DNA from 2 places in the Pseudomonas ogarae genome. Region 1 is predicted to be linked to the other one. Evidence: riboswitches for the same ligand, from Rfam matches in the RefSeq annotation. Region 1 holds a riboswitch; the other holds the start of a gene.
The links. Region 1 has a riboswitch for cobalamin ahead of HU749_RS11555 (CbtB domain-containing protein). Riboswitches for the same ligand answer to the same signal wherever they lie in the genome.
Positions count from the first base shown of each region.

Region 2: linked by a shared signal. The riboswitch ahead of cobO (cob(I)yrinic acid a,c-diamide adenosyltransferase) and the one ahead of HU749_RS11555 (CbtB domain-containing protein) in region 1 are both predicted to bind cobalamin.

Region 1 covers NZ_CP077086.1:2,590,071-2,599,363, forward strand. The annotation lists gene HU749_RS11530 (fatty acid cis/trans isomerase) at 1-1,016, shown strand, start outside; gene nfuA (Fe-S biogenesis protein NfuA) at 1,132-1,716, shown strand; gene cobM (precorrin-4 C(11)-methyltransferase) at 1,897-2,643, opposite strand; gene HU749_RS11545 (cobalamin biosynthesis protein) at 2,721-3,125, opposite strand; gene HU749_RS11550 (CbtA family protein) at 3,122-3,817, opposite strand; gene HU749_RS11555 (CbtB domain-containing protein) at 3,829-4,017, opposite strand; cobalamin riboswitch at 4,118-4,355, opposite strand; cobalamin riboswitch at 4,445-4,658, shown strand; gene cobW (cobalamin biosynthesis protein CobW) at 4,757-5,821, shown strand; gene cobN (cobaltochelatase subunit CobN) at 5,825-9,293, shown strand, end outside.
Region 2 covers NZ_CP077086.1:5,117,719-5,127,011, forward strand. The annotation lists gene HU749_RS22420 (cobyric acid synthase) at 1-732, opposite strand, end outside; gene cobD (threonine-phosphate decarboxylase CobD) at 729-1,721, opposite strand; gene cbiB (adenosylcobinamide-phosphate synthase CbiB) at 1,714-2,622, opposite strand; gene bluB (5,6-dimethylbenzimidazole synthase) at 2,619-3,269, opposite strand; gene HU749_RS22440 (cobyrinic acid a,c-diamide synthase CobB) at 3,266-4,663, opposite strand; gene cobO (cob(I)yrinic acid a,c-diamide adenosyltransferase) at 4,675-5,301, opposite strand; cobalamin riboswitch at 5,382-5,609, opposite strand; gene HU749_RS22450 (hypothetical protein) at 5,763-6,347, shown strand; gene HU749_RS22455 (PQQ-dependent sugar dehydrogenase) at 6,488-7,798, shown strand; gene HU749_RS22460 (C40 family peptidase) at 7,944-8,477, opposite strand; gene HU749_RS22465 (C40 family peptidase) at 8,642-9,268, opposite strand.

The sequences.
Region 1 (9,293 bases):
ACGAAGCCTTGCGCCGCGATAATTATGCTGAGCTGCCGGCGCCGAGCTGGTCGACGCTGTGGGCCGGGAATGACAATGCACTGCTGAGCATTTTCCGGCACTTCGACAGTGCCTCGGTCAACAAGGGCCTGATCGGCGAGGTGCCGCAGACGATGTGGCTGTTCGACTTCCCGTTGCTGGAGCGCACCTATTACCAGTTGGCGGTGAACTTCGATGTGTTCGGCAACGTGTCCCACCAGGCCCAGACCCGGCTGTATTTCGACCTGATCCGCAACGGTGCGGAGCAGAATTTCCTGCGCCTGATGCCGGCCGACTCCCGGGAAGGCTACCTTGACGACTGGTACCAGGCCGGCGGCAAATTCAAGATGTGGCTCGATTACGAGGCCATCGACGATGACACGCCGACCGCCCTCAAGCTTGACGAACACGATCCCAAGGGCGATTTCACCCAGCAATTGCTGGCCCGTTATGGAGAGCTGAACGCCCGTCCCGATCCGATCAACCGCTGTGACGGTGCCTACTGCTCGCGTCCGAACATCGACCTGGCGCTGCAAAACGCCGAACAGGCCCTCAGCCGCCTGGTGTCGCGCCCGGCGGCGGGGCTCAAGGTGATCGACCAACTGCCGGAAGCGACCTTGCTGCGTGTCGAAACCGCCAGTGGTCAGCGTGAGGTCTACAGCCTGCTGCGCAACCGTGCCCACAGCAACGTGGCGTTCCTGCTGGGCGAGGAGGCGCGCTACCAGCCGGGACTGGACACGCTGACGGTCTACCCGGGCGTGCTCAGCAGCTACCCGAACTTCATGTTCAACATTCCGGCCGGGCAAGTGCCGGCGTTCGTCGAGGCCATGCAAGGCGCCCAGGATGCGCCAGCGTTCGAGCGGATTGTCGAGCGCTGGGGCATCCGTCGCAGTCACCCGCAGTTCTGGTACTACTTCCATGACCTGAGCCAATACATCCAGGAGACGGAGCCCGTGGAAAGCGGTGTGTTGGACATGAATCGCTACCAGAACCTCTGATCGACAGCTCCGGCGGCAAACCCCGTGCCGCCGGGTGCTTTCCTGACAAAAATACTAGGACTTTGTCCGGCGCGATGATTGGCGTAAACTGCCGGCAAGCCTGCGAGGAGTTTCCATGACCGCCATTACCATTACCGATGCCGCCCACGATTACCTGGCCGACCTGCTGTCCAAGCAGAACACCCCAGGTATCGGGATTCGCGTCTTCATCACCCAGCCCGGCACCCAGTACGCAGAGACGTGCATTGCCTACTGCAAGCCGGGGGAAGAAAAACCCGAAGACACCGCGTTGGGGCTCAAGAGCTTCACCGCGTACATCGACTCGTTCAGCGAAGCCTTCCTGGACGATGCGGTGGTCGACTACGCCACCGACCGCATGGGCGGCCAGCTGACCATCAAGGCGCCAAACGCCAAGGTGCCGATGGTCAATGCCGACAGCCCGGTCAACGAGCGTATCAATTACTACCTGCAAACCGAAATCAACCCGGGGCTGGCCAGCCACGGCGGCCAGGTTTCGCTGATCGACGTGGTGGAAGACGGCATCGCCGTGCTCCAGTTCGGCGGCGGCTGCCAGGGCTGCGGCCAGGCTGACGTGACCTTGAAGGAAGGCATCGAGCGGACCTTGCTCGAGCGCATTCCGGAGCTCAAGGGCGTACGCGACGTGACCGACCACACGCAGAAAGAAAACGCCTACTACTGATTGTGGCGATACCATCTTGCGATCAGCTCGTAACCTGTGGGAGCGAGCTTGTGGGAGCAAGGCTTGCCCGCGATGCAAACATCTCGGTGTGGCTGATAGACCGAGGCGACGCCTTCGCGGGCAAGCCTTGCTCCCACAGGTTCGCTCCCACAGGGGAATCCAGGTGGATTCTCTGGCGAGTCAGGGCCTGTAGAGATGCGCATGCCCGGCGCGGTACAGCGAAGACTCGCTGAACACATCGTTGCCCAACACACGCCCCACCAGAATCAGCGCCGTGCGGCGAAAGCCCTTGGCTTGTACCTTTGCCGCGATATCGTCCAGCGTCCCCATCACCCAATCCTGATCCGGCCACGTCGCCCGGTGGATCACCGCAATCGGGCAATCGGCGCCGTAATGGGGTCGCAGTTCGTCGACGATTTTTTCCAGATGATTGACCCCCAGGTGTATCGCCATGGTCGCCCCGTGCTGCGCCAGGCTGCCCAGTTCTTCCCCGGCAGGCATTGGGCTTTTGTCGGCGTAGCGGGTGAGGATCAGGCTTTGGGAAATGTCCGGCAAGGTCAGTTCGGCACCCAGCAGGGCGGCGCAGGCTGAGGTCGCGGTCACCCCCGGGATGATTTCGAAAGGGATGTCCAGTTCCCGCAGGCAACGAATCTGCTCGCCAATGGCACCGTACAGGCTCGGGTCGCCGGAATGCACCCGGGCCACGTCCTGGCCCTTGAGATGGGCGCTCTTGATCAATTCGATGATCTGTTCCAGATGCAGCTCGGCGCTGTTGATCACCTGTTCGGCACAATGGCCTTCAAGGACGGCGGTTGGCACCAGCGAGCCGGCGTAAATGATCACCGCGCAGTGGCGGATCAGTCGCTGGCCTTTGACGGTGATGAGATCCGGGTCGCCGGGGCCGGCGCCGATGAAGTACACGGTCATGACCGGCTCCTGTGGAAGGTGGGTGAGCGTCGCCCAGATGAAGATCGCTCATGATCCTGGGCGCCGATTATCGGGATTTACGCCACGACCGCCAATGCCAACGTGCACTTGGGGCCTTTCTGGCGAGGAATCAGCAGCGTCGCGGGCATCGTGCCCAACTGGTCCGCCAAGGCCAGGGCGGCGCTCTCGGCGATGCCGTAGCAACCGGTTCGCTCGAAGGCGATCTCGGAGCGGTGACTGAGCCGTTGCGCGTAATCGGCTAACTGTTCGGCACTGAAGCAGGTCAGCGGCAGGGCCAGTTGCCCGGCCAGCTCCAGCAGCCCGGGCTCGTCACGCTTGAGGTCGATACTGGCCAGGGCCCGTACCCGATGAAGTTCGATGCCGTGGGCCAGCAGCGTCTGGTCGAGCAAGGCCCGCAGCGTGCTGGCCGGGCAACCACGCTGGCAGCCCAGGCCGATCACCAGGATCGGCTCGGCGCTCATGCCTCGTGGTGGGCTTGGCCGTCACGGCGAAACAGCCAGGCGCTGATCAGGCCAAGGGCCAGCCAGAACGCGACGTTGGTCAGCTGCGAGGCGATCTTGAACTGACTCTCCAGCGCTTCGGGCGCCAGCATCGAGTGGACTTCGGGCTGCGGTGCGCCGATGACATGGGGCACCAGCAACGTCGCCACGCCCAGTACCTTGAGCAGCCAATGCCGGCCGAAGGCGATCAAGGCAATACCCACCGCCGTGGAAGCCGCGGTGCCGATCCACCACATCTGTCGTTGGGCCAGGTCGGCCGCTGCGGTGCCAGGCAGTTCCGGCGGCAGGCCGAGGGTTGGCGCCAGGACGAACGTGGCATAGCCGGCCAGGCCCCAGAGCAGGCCTTGGGACGTGCGAGTCGGTGCGCGCAAGGTGTACAGGCCCGCCAGCATCAGGGCAAAACCCACGGCGACCACCAGGTTGCCGCCCGTGGTAGACAGCACGCGCTGCCAACCGTCTTCCGGCTCCCAGGCCTCGGCATCATGGGTATGAGCCGCCCCGTCGGCGTGTTCATGGACCTCGGTCGCTGGGGCCTTCTCGAAGGTTTCCGCCTGGAGAATCAGCGGCGATACCCAGAAACTTTGCAGCAGGGTCAGCAGCAGGGCGGCCAGCAAGCCGCTGAAACCAGCGGTCTGCGCGATACGCTTGATCATGTCGTCAGTTCTCAATGGCACGGGAAAGCGGCGCTGTGGCGGGTATCGTGGGCGGCGTTGTGCACCGCTTCGATGTGGGAGAAACCGGCGAAATAGACCAGCCCTGCGCCCAGGATCGAAGCAAGGATCGCGGCGCTCAGGCGTTGGCTCAGGGTGGTGGTGCTGCTGGCGGTGCGGGCGGTGCTGCTGATGGTCGACATGGCGCTTCCCTCTGTTCTTGTTCAGTGGGCATTCGAGCGCGATGAGACCCCGGGCGAAAGCCCGCCAAGGTTCGAACAGCGCCCGCCCACCGCGGGTTTGTTGATGCATGAGTCATGGGCCGGTCTCCGGGCTCGCGAGGGGCCGGGCTTGCGCCTGGCCTGCAAGCGTCACCTTCCCATGCGCCCTTTTTGTAGCAGGGCATACACAGTGGTTCAGACGCTTCGCTCGCTTACCGTTGCGGGGGCAGCACCGGACTGACGTGGCTTTGGAGTAAAGCACACGATTCACCGGTTTCCCGTTTCACCCTGTGAAGGGCACCCGTAACTAGGCGCACAGGAGAGCATGGGCGGGGGCGGGGCGTCAATGCACAAGGGGCGCGGCGTCCTGCATATTACTTGCGGAGATTGACCCGCCCCCACACCCTGCGTAGCCTTGCGCCTTCGAGGTTCTTCGGCACGTGCCGGAGCTAAGAAGGGAACGCGGTCCAAGCCGCGGCTGCCCCCGCAACTGTGAACGGTGCTGTTTCTGCAAGGCCACTGTGCATGCCCTTTTAAACGGGCGCACGGGAAGGCGCAGCAATTGCCAGTCGAAAGATTGGCCCGCCGTCAGCCAGGAGACCTGCCTCGAGACAGATTCTCACTACAACCGGGCGGGGTGATCCGGTGGCGAAATCTTCCGCGCGCGCCTGTGCCAGCGGTTGTCGTCCCGTTTGCCCGCCACCTTGCCAAAGGGCATCCGATGAAAACACTGGCCAAACTCCCCGTCACCATCGTCACCGGCTTCCTCGGCTCGGGTAAAACCACTCTGCTGCGGCACATGCTCGACAACGCCCAGGGCCGTCGTATCGCCGTGATCGTCAACGAATTCGGCGAGCTGGGCATCGACGGCGAGATCCTCAAGCAGTGCTCTATCGGCTGCACCGAAGAAGAAGCCAGCGGCCGCGTCTATGAACTGGCCAACGGCTGCCTGTGCTGCACGGTGCAGGAAGAGTTCTTCCCGGTAATGCGCGAACTGGTGGCCCGGCGTGGCGACCTCGACCACATCCTCATCGAAACCTCCGGCCTGGCCCTGCCCAAGCCGCTGGTCCAGGCCTTCCAATGGCCGGAAATCCGCAGCGCCTGCACCGTCGATGCGGTCATCACCGTGGTCGACAGCCCGGCCGTGGCCGCCGGTACCTTTGCCGCGTTCCCCGACCAGGTCGATGCCCAGCGCAAACTCGACCCGAACCTGGACCACGAATCGCCGCTGCACGAACTGTTCGCCGACCAACTGGCAAGCGCCGACCTGGTGATCCTCAACAAGGCTGACCTGATCAGCCCTGAAGACCTGGCCAAAGTTCGCCTGGAAGTCGCCGAAGAGCTGCCGCCGGCGGTCAAGGTCATCGAAGCCAGCAGCGGTCGCCTGCCGCTGGACGTACTGATCGGCCTGGGCGCCGGTTCCGAAGAACACATCGACGGCCGCCACAGCCATCACGACCATCACCACGATGGCGACGATGATGACCACGATCATGACGCCTTCGATTCCATTTCCATCGAACTGCCCCAAGCTGACGAAAGCCTGTTGCTCGACGCATTGACGCAACTGGTGGTCCAGCACGGCGTACTGCGAGTCAAGGGTTTCGCTGCGATTCCGAACAAGCCGATGCGCCTGTTGATCCAGGGCGTCGGGACGCGGTTCGACAAGCATTTCGACCGCCAGTGGGGCGCCGAGGAAGCGCGGGTCACCCGTCTGGTGCTGATCGGCCAGGCGCTTGACGCCGCGCTGCTCGAAGCGCAGTTGCGCGCCGCCCTCGGCGCCTAAGCCATGCACCTGCTCAGGACCCAGCCCGGCGGTTTCGTGTCGGATGACAACATCGCCGACCTGGGGCAAACCCCCGCCGAACTGGTGATCCTGTGCAGCGGCGACTCCAGCCTGGCGCTGTTGGCCGAAGCGGCGAAGCAGTTGCCGGGCGATTATCCGCAGTTTCGCCTCGCCAACCCGATGCAGGTGCAGAACCACGCCTCGGTGGATCTGTACTTCGAAGACGTGCTGCGTCACGCCAAGGTCATCCTGTTGTCGCTGCACGGCGGCATCGGCTATTGGCGCTACGGCATCGAGCGCCTGATGGAACTGGCCGGGCGCGGGGTGAAGCTGATCCTGGTGCCGGGGGATGATCGTCCGGACCCGGAACTCAGTGACCTGAGCAACGTGCCCTGCGAAGATCGCGACCGGCTCTGGCAGTTCTTGCGCCAGGGCGGGCTGGGCAATGCCCTGGACCTGTTTTACAACCTCGGCAGCCAATGGTTCGGCCGCGATTATCCGTGGGCCGAGCCGCAGGCCTTGCCACGCACGGCCATCTATCACCCGGCGAAAACCAGCGCCAGCCTCGACGACTGGCAAACCGACTGGAGCGCCGGGCAACCGGTGGCGGCGGTGCTGTTTTATCGCTCCCACCTGCAAGCGGCGAACACCGCGTTCATCGACGTGTTCTGCCAGCGCCTGCAAGCGGCGGGGCTCAATCCGCTGCCGATTGCCGTGGCAAGCCTCAAGGAGCCTGGTTGCCTCGCACTTGTTGAGGACTGGCTGGACGAGGTGCAGGCGGGCGTGATCCTCAACACCACCGGCTTCGCTCAATCCAGCCCCGAAGCTCCGCACTTGCGACCGTTTCGCCGCAACATCCCGGTGATCCAGGCGATCTGCGCCCAGGACAACGAACCCGGCTGGCGTGCCAGCGAGCAGGGCCTGGGACCGCGGGACCTGGCGATGCACATTGCCTTGCCGGAACTGGACGGACGGATCATCAGCCGCCCGATCAGTTTCAAGGACCTGGCCTGGCGCAGCGAGCGCAGCCAGAGCGACGTGGTCTGCTACCGGGCCGCGCCCGAGCGCATGGATTTTGTCGCCGAACTGGCCCGACGCTGGACCACCCTGGCGCGCTTGCCCAATGCCCAGAAGCGTGTGGCGCTGATCCTCGCCAACTACCCGACCCGCGACGGTCGCATCGGTAATGGCGTCGGCCTGGACACCCCGGCAGCGGCGTTGAATATCCTCCGGGCCCTACAGGTCGAGGGCTATCCATTGTCGGCTGAGCTGCCGGTGAGCGGCACTGCGTTGATCCAGCAATTGCTCGGCGGGGTCAGTAACGACCTCGACAGCCTCGACTTGCGTCCCTGTCACCAGAGCCTGGCCCTTGCCGAGTACCAGGCCTTGTTCGACGCACTGCCCGAAGCCAATCGCCAAGCGGTGCTGGCGCGCTGGGGCTCGCCCGAGCAGGACCCGATGTGCCGCGAGGGGCGCCTGATGGTCGCCGGCCTTCGGCTGGGCCTGACGTTCGTCGGCATCCAGCCGGCGCGGGGTTATCAGGGCGATCCGAGCGCGGTGTACCATGACCCGGACCTGGTGCCGCCCCACGGTTACCTGGCGTTTTATTTCTGGTTGCGCCACACCTACGGCGTCCATGGAGTGATCCACGTCGGCAAGCACGGCAACCTCGAATGGCTACCGGGCAAGGGCGTCGGGCTGTCGGAAAACTGCTGGCCGGACGTGCTGTTGGGGCCGCTGCCGAATATCTATCCGTTCATCGTCAACGACCCGGGTGAGGGCGCCCAGGCCAAGCGTCGCACCCAGGCGGTGATCATCGACCACTTGATGCCGCCCCTGACCCGGGCCGAAACCTATGGGCCGCTGCGTAACCTCGAGCTGCTGGCGGACGAGTACTACGAGGCGCAATTGCTCGATCCGCGCCGTGCCCGGGAGCTGCAACGGGACATCCTCAACCTGGTGCGCGAGACGCACATCGACCGCGAACTGCAACTCGATGCATCCCTGGACAGCGACGTCGACGCGGCGATCTGGCTGCCACGCCTGGACACTTACCTGTGCGACTTGAAGGAGTCGCAGATCCGCGACGGCCTGCACATCTTTGGCGAGTCGCCCAGCGGACGGCTGCGCATCGACACCTTGCTGGCGTTGCTGCGCATTCCCCGGGGCGACGGCAAGGGCGCGCAGTCGAGTCTGCTGCGGGCGCTGGCCAAGGCGTTCGGGCTGGGTTTCGATCCGCTGGACTGTGCCTTGGCCGAGCCCTGGACCGGTGACTGTCCCGAGGCGTTGCGTCAGGTCAGCGCCGAGCCTTGGCGCACCGCCGGCGATACCCGCGAGCGCCTGGAGCTGTTCGCTGTGCAGTTGATCGAGCAGGCGCTGGACGGTGCGGTGGAGCAGCTCGACGCGCCGGGCTGGGAGCTGGTGGGCAGCATCATTGAAAACCTGCGATCCGTCGTAGCCCCGCGCCTGGACGCTTGCGGCTCGGCGGAAATGCGCGGCCTGCTCGATGCCTTGAGCGGGCGCTTCGTGCCGGCCGGCCCCAGCGGCGCACCGAGTCGCGGGCGCCTCGATGTGTTGCCCACCGGTCGCAACTTCTTCTCGGTGGACGTGCGCAACCTGCCCACCACCACGGCGTGGCGCATCGGTTTCCAATCGGCGAACCTGATCCTTGAGCGGCACTTGCAGGATCACGGAGACCACCTGCGCCAACTCGGCCTCTCGGTGTGGGGCACGGCCACCATGCGCACCGGCGGTGACGACATCGCCCAGGCCATGGCGCTGATGGGCGTGCGCCCGGTGTGGGCCACGGGTAGCCAGCGGGTCGATGACTTCGAGATCCTGCCGCTGAGCCTGCTGGACCGGCCTCGGGTCGATGTCACGCTGCGCGTGTCCGGCTTCTTCCGTGACGCCTTTGCCAACCTGATTCGCCTGTTCGATGCCGCCGTGCAGGCCGTCGCCGCACTCGATGAGCCGGACGACATGAACCCCTTGGCGGCCAAGGTGCGTGGCGAACGCGAAGCCCTGCTGGCATCGGGTCTTGAGCCGGAAGCCGCGGCGCGCCAGGCCGGCTGGCGGATCTTCGGCGCCAAGCCCGGTGCCTATGGCGCGGGCGTGCAGGGCGCGATTGACGGGCGCTTGTGGCAGAGCCGCGAGGATCTGGCCGAGGTGTACCTGAACTGGGGCGGTTACGCCTACGGCGCCAGCGATGAAGGCACGGCCGCCCGGGAGCAGTTCTCCCGGCGCTTGAGCCAGGTGCAGGCGGTGTTGCAGAACCAGGACAACCGCGAGCACGACCTGCTCGATTCCAACGATTACTACCAGTTCCAGGGCGGTATGCTGGCGGCGGTCGAGACCCTCAGTGGTGATGCGGCGGCCAGTTACCATGGCGATCACAGCCAGCCAGACTTGCCCAGGATCCGCACCCTGAAAGAAGAGCTCAACCGCGTCATCCGTTCCCGCGCAGCGAACCCGA
Region 2 (9,293 bases), 2.5 Mb from region 1:
TTTTTCGGCCTGGCGCTGGTCGAGGCCGTCCTCGGCTTCCAGGTGCAGGTCCATCACGTATGGCAACACGCCGATCACCGGTTTGCCGGTGCGCGCTTCCAGCCAGTCCAGGCCCGGTTGCAGCAAGGCGATGTCGCCGCGAAAACGGTTGATGATGAAGCCCTTGACCCGCGCCTGTTCGCTGGGCGACAGCAGCTCCAGAGTACCGACCAGATGAGCGAACACCCCGCCACGATTGATATCGGCGATCAGCAGCACCGGGCAATCCACCGCCTCGGCAAAACCCATGTTGGCAATGTCGCCGGCACGCAGGTTGATCTCGGCCGGCGAGCCGGCGCCCTCCACCATCACCATCGGATAGGCCGCGCTCAAGCGCGCGTGGGAGGCCAGCACGGCTTGCATCGCGATGGCTTTGTAATCGTGATAGGCCACGGCATTCATGGTGGTCACGGCTCGGCCATGGATAATCACCTGGGCGCCAGTGTCGCTGTTGGGCTTGAGCAGCACCGGGTTCATGTCGGTGTGCGGTTCCAGTCCCGCCGCCTGGGCCTGCACCGCCTGGGCGCGGCCGATTTCGCCGCCGTCGGCCGTCACGGCGCTGTTGAGGGCCATGTTCTGCGGCTTGAACGGCACCACGCTTACACCCTGGCGTCGGACCCAGCGGCATAAAGCCGTGACCAAGGTACTTTTACCGGCATCGGACGTGGTGCCCTGCACCATCACTGTGGTCATCGGGTGTCCTTGGCGTAGGCCTCTAAGGCCTGTTCGAGGCACAGGAATTCGCTGTCATCGGCCGGCAGTCCGAAGCGCAGGCTGCTGGTGCTGGTAAACAAGCGCAGGAGAATGCCGCGATGGGCCATGAAATCATGAAGCCCCAGGGCGTGTTCGGTGACCAGCCATTGGAACAACCCGCAGCCGCCCTGCGGCTTGAAGCCGTGGCGTTCGAGCATCAGCGCCAGGCGTTGGCTGGTGGCTTCGCAGCGTTGGCGCTGGTATGCGTGGGCATCAGTGTCCAGCAGGCACGCCTGGCCCAGTACCCGGGTCGGCCCGCTGACGACCCACGGCCCGACCTGTTCGGCGAGCAACTTGAGCAAGCGGCGCTCGGCCAATACAAACCCCAGGCGAACCCCGGCCAGGCCAAAGAATTTGCCGAACGAGCGCAGCACGATCAACCCGACCAGATGGGTGTGCGCCGCCAGGCTCAGCGCCGGCGTGACGTCCATGAAGGCTTCATCCACCACCAGCCAGCCACCGCGCTGGGCCAGGCGCGCATGCCAGTCCAGCAAGCGCTCGGGCGTCAGGCTCAGGCCCGTGGGATTGTTCGGATTGACCACCACCAGCACGTCGAGGCTGTCGAGAAAGAAATCCACCTCCGACTCCAGCACTTCGCGCACGATGTAGCCGCTGCGGCGCCAGGCTTCGGCGTGCTCGGCATAACACGGCGACAAGACGCCGACCTTGCCGGCCCGACGCAGGCGCGGCAACAGCTGGATAGCCATCTGCGAACCGGCCACCGGTAGCACATTCAGCGCGCCGTAATAATCGCAGGCGGCCTGTTCCAAGCCGTCATCGGTTTCCGGCAGGCGCGCCCAGGCCCGCAGGGGAATCGCCGGGACCTCGAACGGCCAAGGCGCGAGGCCGCTGGACAAGTCGAGCCAATCCGCTTCGGCAATGCCGTATTGCCGGGCTGCGTTGCGCAAGCGACCACCGTGCTCAAGCATAAAACTCAGCTCCCAGGCAGAGAATCAGCAGCCATAACCATACGCCGCGCTGGACCAATTGCCAGCCGCGATCAATGGCGTCGGCACTCGCCGGCACGCCTTCGCCCAACACTGGACGTTGATGCAGTTCGCCGTGATAAACCGCCGCCCCGCCCAGCTCGACACCCAGCGCTCCGGCACCGGCGGCCATCACTGGTCCGGCGTTGGGGCTGTCCCAGGTCGGACCCTGGGTGCGCCAGCACTTGAGCGCCAGGCGGGTTTTACCGAGCAGCGCGTAGGTCAATGCCACCAGGCGCGCCGGAATGTAGTTGAGCACATCGTCGATTTTTGCCGCCGCCCAACCGAAGCGCTCGAAACGTTCGTTGCGATAGCCCCACATGGCGTCGAGGGTATTGCTCAGGCGGTACAACACCACCCCGGGCGCACCGGCCACGGCGAACCAGAACAACGCGGCGAACACCGCGTCGCTGCCATTTTCCAACACCGATTCGGTGGCGGCGCGGGCCACGGCGGTTTCATCCAGTTCAGCCGTTTCGCGGCTGACCAGATAGCCGACACGCTTGCGCGCCTCGTCCAGATCACCACTGCGCAACGCCCGCGCCACCGGCTCGACATGTTCACCGAGGCTGCGCAGGCCGAGGGCACAGTACAGAGCCAGGATCTCCACCAACCAGCCCACCATCGGCGCCCACGAAAGGGCCGTGGCGAGCAAGGTCAACGGCACCACGGCGATGATCCATGCCGTCACCCCATGGCTGCGCCAACCGCGTCCGCCGGAATTGAAGCGTTGTTCGATGCGATCGGCAAAATCGCCGAACGCCACCAGCGGATGCCAGCGCCGGGGCTCGCCCAGCAGCGCATCCAGCGCCACTGCGGCAGCACTGAGCAAGGCCACACTCATGGGCTCACTCCCCAATGGTTTTCATACAGCAGTTCATTGAGCGGACGCGGTTGCGCCCACCCTTCCAGGGCGAGCATCGGCGCCGGGTAAAAACCCTCGACCGGGCCCAGGCAGAGGATCGCCAGCGGCTTGGCCCCCGCGGGCAGGCCCAGCAGGTCGGCCAGGGCCAGGGGCTCGAACAACGACACCCAGCCCATCCCCAACCCTTCGGCACGGGAGGCCAGCCACAGGTTCTGGATTGCGCAGGACAGCGAGGCCAGGTCCATTTCCGGCAAGGTCCGCCGACCGAAGATGTGCCGCTCGCGATCCTCCATCAACGCCGCCACCAGCACTTCGGCGCAGTCGTCTATGCCTTCAACCTTGAGCTTCATGAATTCATCGCTGCGCTCGCCCAGGGCCTCGGCGGTGCGAATGCGCTCTTGCTCCACCAATTCGCGGATCTGCCCACGCAAAGCGCGGTCACTGATGCGGATGAATCGCCACGGTTGCATCAGGCCGACGCTGGGGGCCTGGTGCGCGGCTTCCAGCAGGCGGCGCAGCAAGGCCGGCTCGACCGTGCCATCGGTGAAGTGACGCATGTCGCGGCGCTCGGCGATGGCGCGGTAGATGGCGTCGCGTTCGGCCTGGGAGAAAGCGGTGTCGGTCATGGCCTCTTCGCGAGCAAGCTCGCTCCCACATTGGCTAGCGTTGCACTTGAGATCACCGGGTCCCCTGTGGGAGCGAGCGTGCTCGCGATAGCGGCCTCAAGGTCAGGCGCAAACAACGCGGCAATTGCTCCGGGATTGGACGGAAAATAGAAGTGCACATAGGACGCCGTCATCCGCCCCTGCCGGAACACCGCTTCCGCCCCACGCCCGCCGTTGGGGCTATGGCCACGGGCAATCGGTTCAAGTTCGGTGCTGGTCAGCGAATGATGATAGGTATGCCCACGCAAGGTGCCTTCCGGCAAGTCCACCGATTGCAGCGCCAGGGCCGCCAGGCGCTTTTGCATCTGCGCATCGCCGGCCAGCAAACCCAGCAGTTCGGCGCGCACGCCTTCGACATCGGTCAATGAGTCCAGCAGATACAACATGCCGCCGCATTCGGCGAGCAACGGTTTGTCGGCGGCCTGGTGAGCACGGATCGCGGCGAGCATCGGCGCGTTCCGAGCCAGTGCAACGTGGTGCAGCTCCGGATAACCGCCAGGCAAATAAAGGCTGTCCGCCTCGGGCAGTTCGCTGTCATGAATCGGCGAAAAGAAACACAACTGCGCGCCCATGGCCCGCAGCAGATCAAGGCTGGCGCCATAGGTGAAGGCAAACGCTTCGTCACGGGCCACAGCGATGCGCACCCCGGCGAGCCACGGCTCAACAGCGATCACCTCAGGCGCGGCGAATGCCACCGCTGGCGGCAACGCCACTTCGCAACTGCCGGCCAGGGCCTCGGCGGCAGCGTCGAGGCGCGCGTCCAAGTCGTTCAACTCGCTGGCCTGGACCAACCCGAGATGACGGCTGGGCAATTCGATGCCGGTTTCCCGGGACAGCGCGCCGTACCAGCGCAGGCCTTCGGTCAGGCTGCCTTCGAGCAATTGCGCGTGGCGCAAGGTGCCGACCCGGTTGGCCAAGACCCCGGCGAACGGCAGGTCGGGTTGATAACGGGCCAGGCCCAGGGCCAGGGCGCCGAAAGTCTGGGCCATGGCCGTGCCGTCGATCACCGCCAGCACCGGCACGCCAAAATGCCGTGCCAGGTCGGCGCTCGACGGGGTGCCGTCGAACAGCCCCATCACCCCTTCGATCAGGATCAGGTCCGCTTCAGCGGCGGCTTCCCACAACAGCCGGCGACTTTCCTGCTCACCGACCATCCACATGTCCAATTGATAGACCGGCGCGCCGCTGGCCCGCTCGAGGATCATCGGATCGAGAAAGTCCGGGCCGCATTTGAATACGCGCACCTTGCGTCCCTGGTTGCGATGCAACCGGGCCAGCGCCGCAGTGACGGTGGTCTTGCCCTGGCCCGAGGCCGGCGCGGCGATCAGCACCGCCGGACAATGGCGGCTGGTCATGGCGGGATCGCTCACAGTTCGACGCCTTTCTGCGCCTTGATACCCGCCTGGAACGCATGCTTGATCATGCCCATTTCAGTCACGGTGTCGGCCAGTTCGATCATCTCGGGCTTGGCACCGCGACCAGTCACGACCACGTGCTGCATCGGTGGACGTGCCTGCAGATCGCTCAGCACCTGATCGAGGTCGAGGTAACCGTGCTTGAGGGCAATGTTCAACTCGTCGAGCACCACCAGGCCGATGGACGGATCGCTGAGCAACTGGCGCGAGACCGCCCAGGCGGCTTCGGCGGCGGCGATGTCACGCTGGCGATCCTGGGTTTCCCAGGTGAAGCCTTCGCCCATGACGTGAAAGCGCACCTGCTCCGGGAAGCGGCGGAAGAACAGTTCTTCACCGGTGCTGTTACGCCCCTTGATGAACTGCACCACGCCGCATTGCATGCCGTGGCCCATGGACCGCGCAAGCATGCCGAACGCCGAGCTGCTCTTGCCCTTGCCGTTGCCCGTCAGCACCAGCAGCAAGCCGCATTCATTCGGCGAGTTGGCGATGCGCTCGTCGATCACGGCTTTCTTGCGCAGCATGCGCGCCAGGTGGCGTTCGTCGCGATCAGACGTGTCGGTGATGAGGGAGTCGGTCATGGGAAGCCTCCGTTTGGGATTGGATAACGGCGGGCGGGCACAAAAAAAGACGGCAACAAGCCTGGCATCGCCCACCGTGATGCCGTTGGATGAATCAGGCCGGTCTCCGGGCTCATGAGCGGCGTGGTGCCTGGCTGCGCGCCTTCCCATGTCATGCGACACAGTGGTGAGTGGCCTGTGTGGCCACAAAGCGCAGCGTTGACTCATTTACCGTTGCGGGGGCAGCGCCGGGTTCGTATGCACTCACCGGCTTCCCTGTTTCACTCTGTCGACCGCAGCCACAGAGCACCTGAAACAAGCGGCGAAGGTTAGAGGGTTGGGGGTGGAGCGTCAATTAAAGCCGCCTGTCGGGGCAATCATTGGCGCCGATCAATAAAATGACGCCAATCTTGTGTGATTCTGCGGCAAGTGATATCAAAGCGACATTACGACCCGATATCACAAGAACAAGAGGGCAAAGCATGCAAGGCATGATCATCAGCAATCCAAAATTGGAATTCCTGCGCCCGATGCTGGAACGCTGGTTTGACTGTATCGACCGCTACAATGCGGTGCGTGGCGATAACGACACGCCTTATTGGTTCGACGAAAAAGCCAACCTCGGCTTGCTGTCGGCTGCCGCCTGGATGGCCGAGATGGTCACGCTGCAGAACGCGCCGACCCGCAAGCAGAATGAAGAAGGCGAACGCAACGTCAGCGCCGACCTGTTGATCGCCAGCACCGAGGAGCGCGCCTTCATCCAGGCCACCCAGCGCTGGCCCAAGGTCAACAATCTGAATCTGACCCAGCCGCTACTGGAAGCCACCAGCGATGCCAAGCGCATCAGCTATGCCAGCGACCTGAAGCTGGGCTGCCTGTTCGTCTCGCCGCAAAAAGCCCAGCAAAGCGCCACGCCCGAAGAATTGCAGGACATGATCGACGACCTGCAGAAGGAAAACACCTGCGCCGTGGCCTGGTACTTCCCTTACGCCTACCGCAAGTTGCGCAACGAAGCCGGTCACTACCACCCGGGCATCGCCGTGCTGTTCAAACAGGCCCATGGTTGATTCTGCGCAAGGAACTGTGAGAGCCAAGCTTGGCTCTCACAGGAAGTTTGTTTGGCTAGCTGACAGGCCTACCCGCGGTTGAACCATCGCGCGTCTACGCTCCTCTATGAATAACTACATGCATTCATAGGGAAGCCAGCATGCTCAAGCCCGCCCATCTTTTGATCGTCACCCTTGCCGCAGGACTTGTCGCTTGTGGCGAGTCTTCCACCTTGCAAGTGTCCGACGGCACCGGCCCAGCGCCGAAACTGCCTGAACCGAACAAGACCCTGATCCCTACCGTCAACATCGCCGAGGCCATCGGCTGGCCGCAAGGCGCCAAGCCAACCCCGGCCCCGGGCCTGCAAGTGGGCGCGTTCGCTGAAGGACTGGACCATCCACGCTGGCTCTATGTGCTGCCCAATGGCGATGTGCTGGTGGCCGAAACCAACGCCCCGCCCAAGCCGGACGACGCCAAGGGCATCCGTGGCTGGGTGATGAAAAAAGTCATGGGCCGCGCCGGTGCCGGTGTGCCCAGCCCGAATCGCATCACCCTGTTGCGCGACGCCAATCACGACGGCATCGCCGAAACCCGTACGGTGTTCCTGGAAAACCTCAACTCGCCATTCGGCATGACCCTGGTCGGCAATGACCTGTACGTGGCCGATACCGATCGACTGATCCGCTTCCCCTACCAGGAGGGTGATACGCAAATCCAGGCGCAGCCGACCAAGGTCGTTGATCTGCCCGGGGGCACACTCAACCACCACTGGACCAAAAACGTGATTGCCAGCCGCGACGGCAGCAAGCTGTACGTCACCACCGGTTCGAACAGCAACGTCGCGGAAAACGGCATGGAGGCCGAAGAAGGTCGCGCCGCCATCTGGGAAGTGGACCGTGCCAGCGGCAATCACCGCATTTTCGCCTCAGGCCTGCGCAACCCCAACGGCTTGGCCTGGGAACCCCGCAGCGGCGCGCTCTGGACAGCGGTGAACGAGCGGGATGAGATCGGCAGCGACCTGGTGCCGGACTACATCACCTCGGTCAAGGACGGTGCCTTTTATGGCTGGCCCTACAGCTACTATGGGCAGAACGTCGATGTCCGGGTCGAACCACAAAACCCGGCCCTGGTGGCCAAGGCCATCGCCCCGGACTACGCCGTCGGCCCCCACACCGCCTCATTGGGCCTGACCTTCGCCGAGGGCAGCAGCTTGCCCGCACCGTTTACCGAAGGGGCTTTCATCGGCCAGCACGGCTCCTGGAACCGCAAGCCCCACAGTGGTTATAAAGTAATTTTCGTACCGTTCAACGGCGGCAAGCCGGTGGGGCAACCCGTGGATGTGCTGACCGGCTTCCTCAACGCCGACGAAAAAGCCCAGGGGCGGCCAGTGGGCGTAGTGATCGACAAGCAGGGTGGGTTGTTGGTGGCCGATGATGTGGGGAACAAGATCTGGCGTGTGTCAGGTAAATAAGGCCGACACACCTTTGTGGCGAGGGGATTTACTTCTGACCTGTGGGAGCAAGACTTGCCCGCGATGAAGGCGATGCGGTCTCTCAGAGATCGAGGCGCCTGTTTCGCGAGCAAGCTTTGCTCCCACAGATCAGGAAAACAACAACTCAGGGGTTACGCGCCAGATGCTCCGGCTGCAGCACACGCTTGGCGCCCAGGTAAGCCCTCTGCCAATAGGCCTTGGACAGGCTATCGAGCTTGACCGTGCCACCCGTGGCCGGCGCGTGGACGAAACGGCCCTCACCGACATAGATCCCGGCATGGCTGACCTGGGAGCCACCGTTGGTGGCGAAGAAAACCAGGTCACCGGTCTGCAACGCGTCCTTACCCACTTCTGGCGCCCGCATGCTGATCATTTCACGCGTGGAACGTGGCAGGGCAATACCGGCGGCGTCTCGGTACACATAACCAATCAAGCCACTGCAATCGAAGCCTGAATCCGGCGTGTTGCCGCCCCAACGATAAGGCGTACCCACCAAACCCAGCGCCCGGAAGAGCACATCTTCGGCGACCGGGGAAAAGGGTTGCGAGGGGGCAAAGACCACCGGAGCCCGCACTGGAACAGGTGGCGGAGTGCGGCTGGCGCACGCACTGAGCAGCGCGGCGAGGAACATGAGTGCGAGGCGGGCCGACGTCGACATATGCAGAACAATCCTGATCTGGATGCGGCTTTTCTGCCGTGGGCATGAAAACAAATCCGCCTGCGGAGTACGCAGGCGGATTGCCATCAAACAATGATCAGGATTCTAGCGGCTATACGGCAAACTTCAAGTAAGACTTTAAGTTTGCCTTACAAACTGTGTGCTTACTTGCGAGCGGTGACCACAGTCGGTGCCATGGCGAGGGCGCGCTTGGCTTCGATGAAGGTCTTGCTCCAGTAGCTGTCGCCCAGGCTGTCGATCCGCACGCCACCGCTGCGGCGGCTGCTGGAATGGATGAACTGGTTGTCGCCCAGGTAGATACCGGCGTGGCTGACGCGACCGCGACGACCGTTGGTGCTGAAGAACAGCAGGTCACCGGGCTCCAACTGGTTACGTGCGACCAGAGGGGCGTTCACGTTGATCATTTCGCGAGTGGAGCGCGGCAGGTTCATGCCGGCCTCTTCGCGGAACAGATAACCAATGAAACCGCTGCAATCGAAGCCGGCCTCAGAGGTACCGCCAAAACGGTAGCGGGTACCGATCAACGACATGCCGCGTTCCAGGATGCTGTCAGCCAGCACTGGAAGCTGGTAAGGCTTGCTGCCGGCGAAGGCAGCGAGTTCTTTGTCGGAGGCCATTTCTTCCTGGAACGCAACGGAGGAAGACTGGGCGGTAACGGTATTCTTGACCTGAGGCTGTTGCTCTTGCTGGGTCACTGGAGAGTGGGCAGCGCAACCAAACAACAGGGTAACGAGTGCGAGAGGCACGAGGGGTGCGAAGCGATTTAGCATGGGCACGACCGTGGCTGAAGTAGTA